2 regions of the Paenibacillus sp. YSY-4.3 genome follow, and region 1 is predicted to be linked to the other one. Evidence: riboswitches for the same ligand, from Rfam matches in the RefSeq annotation. Region 1 holds a riboswitch; the other holds the start of a gene.

Region 1 (2,203 bases):
TCGCCATCAACGTCTTGGCTGCATTATTCGGCGCGGGATTCTTGAAGTTCGGAATCGCATTGGAGATCGCCTCCACCCCGGTCAAAGCCGAGCTTCCCGAGGCAAAAGCCCGTAACACCAAGAATAGCGTCATCCCCGCCACTGGCGTACCGACCGGTACATGTAAACTTGGCGAGACATGGCCCATCGCAATATCGTAAAGCCCTACGGCAATCAGAATGAATAAAGCGACAACGAATAAATACACAGGATAAGCTAGAATCGTCGCGGATTCAGTAATACCCCGCAAATTCAGCAAGGTCAGGAGAATGACAAAAATGACTGCGATGATGACTTTATGCTCGTGGAAGCTCGGAATGGCCGACGTGATCGCATCCGTACCCGCAGACACGCTGACGGCAACGGTTAGAATATAGTCGACCAGCAAGGAGCCTCCCGCAACCAGGCCGGGGAAAATCCCCAGGTTCTGCTTGGAAACCACATAAGCTCCCCCGCCTTGCGGGTAAGCAAAAATAATCTGCCGATAGGATAAAATAAGAGCGGTCAATAATACCAATACGCCGATCCCAATCGGAATCGAATACCAAAACGCCGCTGTGCTGACGGTCACCAGCACGAGCAAAATTTGCTCCGGCCCATAAGCCACGGACGATAAAGCATCGGAAGAAAGAATGGCCAGCGCCTTCTTCTTATTCAGCTTTTGCTCCCCTAATTCCGTCGATTTCAACGGCCGCCCAATCAACAGTCTTTTTACAGTCATCCTAATTTCCACCACCAGTTTGAGATATGGGACATTTTGTATCGTACCCTCTTGGTTTAACCATTATCCGTACAAACCGGCAATCCCTGTGACTCCATTAGCGCAAAAAAAGCCGCAGGAAAGTTGGCCTTTCCCGCGGCAGCTCAAAAAAACGTGGGCACGCGACAAATTCCTCTTTCGTAACGCTTACGAGGTTAGCTGACGGATTCGGGCCTGAAAGTAGCCCTACACTTGATATTACCTAGTTCAAATCAAGCGATTCACCCCTGGGACGGATACAAGCTCATCCCTTTGGTTCCCCCGTTCCTGACTGCAGAATTCAGCGATAAAGGATTATTCATTTCATAAACCAGTTCGTCATGAATGAAATCTTACTCCCAAAAAAAGTATCTGTAAACAAATAAAGAATTCGGATTTGACGCAAAAATAACCCCTTCTGTGCCAAGAGTACGCTTACATTACCCGCGCTCTTTGACTGGCTCGTTTTTTTTCTGCGTTTCGCATCGTGAGGTAGATTTCACGTAGACTAGGAGGAAGGAAGCTTACACACGGGTCTAAAGTATACCCCCAAAACCCTGAACCCGATTCATAAATGGGCCTATCAACCGTAGGAGAAAATGCCAAAACATAATAAACGATGCCAAGATCAGCACATCTCACTCTGAATTCAATGACGGCAAGAAATCGGTGCTGCTTATTTTCTCAACTGAAGAAGACATGGTGACGATTACCAAGCTGTACAAGGAGTATTTCAAAACGCAAAACTTGGATGATTCCGGTCAGACCATTGACGATAAGAACATTATTATTCAAGGCGATAATCCCGATAAAAATGAAAGCTGGTCCATGATTGGCGGACGATTGTCCTCGAGTGAAGGGGTCATTGAGCTAAACGTGACATGGACGGAATTGTAGGACGGTAAGTCAGATTAAAGGGGTCTATCAAGATTTTTGTGTAAACTCATTTCAAGTAATCTCCCGAGGGGGATTAGCCTGCTTAACGTAAATGGTTACCGATGCGTTCCGGGAAAAAGACGGAGAACTCCAGCGCATCTGTCCCCAGTTTTGGACTCGACCTAGTAATCGTCGTACGACGAGAAACCTAGTATTCAAGCAGTCAGTAATACGACGATGACTTTGGAAGAGGCTACGCTAACGGTTGTCATTGTGCTTAATCGTCCCTAAAAAAAGGGGGGGCTTTTCTAACGTTTGTATGAGCGCTTATTTGGACGAAATTGCCCCTCTGCCTACGAAAAAACGGAAATAGGCTCGCTGGCAACCGTTACATTTTGTTAAACCCCGTTTTTGCCCAAATAACGTCGCTCACAACCGTTAGAATTTGCCGCTCACAACCATCAGGATTTCCGCTCACTTCCACCCACAACCTCCTGGGCAGTAACCAGCTGATTTTCCTTAATGAAAGCCCGCAGTTGTTCTTTTTAC
Region 2 (2,203 bases), on a different contig from region 1:
TGATCGAACGGATTATCGGCTATAAGCCTCGCTTCATTCGTCCGCCCTACGGAGAAATTAATGAGGATCAACTCAAATGGGCCAAGCAGCAAGGCTACAAAATCATTAACTGGAACGTCGATTCTCTCGATTGGAAAGCGCTCAGCAAAGAAAAGGTAAAACGTAACGTGCTCAGCGCCGTCGGGCCGGGATCGATTGTGCTGCAGCATGCCGGCGGCGGTACGGGTTCCAATTTGACGGGAACCATCGAAGCCCTGCCCGATATCATCAAGGTGCTGCGGAACCGTGGCTACCGCTTTGTAACGATCCCCGAGCTGCTATCTTATAAGAAAGCTTTGTAAGCGGACATTGCTTGCAATGCAAAAAAGGACTTCCATGCGGATCTCGCAGTGGAACGTCCTTTTTAAGATAAATAGTTTAAATCGTGACCAGGCTGATATTAATCCAAAATATAGAGCGTGACATCCTGAAAACCGAACTCGTTAACCTTCTGCGGGCTCGCCGGAATGAATATATCAATCCGGTCGCCTTTGATTGCGCTGCCCTGATCGGTTGCCGTGGCGACGAATGCATTTTTCGGCAAATCGGAATGGCTGTGTCCAGTGACTAGCACTTTCGTGCCCATCGGAATGACATTTGGATCAACAGCGATCGTTCCGAGCTTCAAAGGATTGCCGTAGTAATCGACGGCGCCCCATTTCCCATTTTCACTGGCTGCTGCGGAGTAAGCCGTAGCTTTGACTTTTTTCGTAGATTTGTAGTTAAACGATTTGCCCCAAGCCTGCACTACCCGGTCCGCAGAAAATACCTTAAGCGTGGACAATGTTTGGATTTCGCTGCCCGAAGCAGAAAGCGCCTGCATGTTTTGACCTGGAATCGTAATTTTCAAGCCCTCGTAAATATTCGTTGCTTCTATGCTTGGATTAGCTTGCATAAGCTTGTCCAAATTGACTCCGTACTGCTTGGCGAGAAAATAGAAGGTATCTCCACTCTTTGCCGTATGTACTGAATCCGCATATGCTGGCACGGCATGCAGTGCTCCCAACAACCCTGCTGCAATCACCGCAGTCTTAATCCCCATCCCCAATTTATGAAGACCTTTACGCTGTTTAAACATGATGCTCCTCCTTTAACTTTGCCTGCGGAGTTAGTTGTCGGATTCGGAAAAAAGGATAGCTCCCGGCGCCGGATTATGTAGCGCTTCACCCCGAGACAAGCCAAGCTGTTACCTTTGCATTTGCATCGCTTGTCATAAATCGTCCCCCGCACCTGCCTTAGCAGTGTTTCGGCCGTTATGAATATATCACAACTTTGTAACCTATGGGCCATGCAAATGTTACCAATGGTATAAAAACCAACATTTATCAAGGAAATACAATGACGGAAACCATGACAAAAAATTTAATTTTTACCCGCCAACGCAAAAAGGCATGACCAGTCGGTCATGCCTTTGCCAATCTATCTAATTACAAAACTTTGCTTAAGAAATCCTGAGTCCGCTGATTCCGCGGCGAACCGAACACCTGCTGCGGGGTGCCCTGCTCGATGATAACGCCTTGATCCATAAACAAGATGCGGTCGCCCACCTCGCGGGCGAAGCCCATTTCATGCGTAACGATTACCATCGTCATACCGCCCGTCGCCAGCTCCTTCATGACTTCAAGCACCTCGCCCACCATCTCGGGGTCAAGTGCGGAAGTTGGCTCGTCAAACAGCATCACATGCGGCTCCATCGCCAGGGCGCGGGCTATGGCAATGCGCTGTTTCTGGCCCCCCGACAATTGGGACGGATAAGCCTTGCTCTTGTCTTCCAGTCCAACCTTGCGCAATAGTAAAAGCGCAAATTTTTCTGCGTCCTGCTTGGTCTGCTTTTTTACCTGGACTGGAGCCATCATGACGTTCTCAAGCACCGTCTTATGAGGAAACAGATTAAAATGCTGAAACACCATCCCCATCTTCTCGCGGGTTTTGTTAATATTATGACTCTTGCCGGTAATAAGCTCTCCCTCGAAATAGATTTCACCGCTGGACGGCTCCTCCAACCGGTTCAAGCAGCGCAGGAACGTGCTTTTTCCAGATCCGCTCGGCCCGATGACGACGACGACCTCGCCGCGGTTGATTTTCAGGTCAATGCCTTTTAAAATATGCAGCTGACCGAATTTTTTATGCAAATTTTTAACGGTTATCACTAGCCTGCAACCTC

The links. A riboswitch is a leader RNA that binds a small molecule or an ion and turns the genes downstream of it on or off. The one in region 1 is predicted to bind cyclic di-AMP.
Region 2: linked by a shared signal. The riboswitch ahead of ACYUJT_RS20260 (3D domain-containing protein) and the one ahead of ACYUJT_RS09700 (APC family permease) in region 1 are both predicted to bind cyclic di-AMP.

What each region holds. Positions count from the first base shown of each region.
Region 1 is NZ_BAABMC010000002.1:675,607-677,809, forward strand. It holds gene ACYUJT_RS09700 (APC family permease) at 1-760, opposite strand, end outside; cyclic di-AMP (ydaO/yuaA leader) riboswitch at 928-1,095, opposite strand; gene ACYUJT_RS09705 (hypothetical protein) at 1,478-1,675, shown strand.
Region 2 is NZ_BAABMC010000007.1:127,579-129,781, forward strand. It holds gene ACYUJT_RS20255 (polysaccharide deacetylase family protein) at 1-341, shown strand, start outside; gene ACYUJT_RS20260 (3D domain-containing protein) at 440-1,117, opposite strand; cyclic di-AMP (ydaO/yuaA leader) riboswitch at 1,120-1,301, opposite strand; gene ACYUJT_RS20265 (amino acid ABC transporter ATP-binding protein) at 1,467-2,189, opposite strand; gene ACYUJT_RS20270 (amino acid ABC transporter permease) at 2,176-2,203, opposite strand, start outside.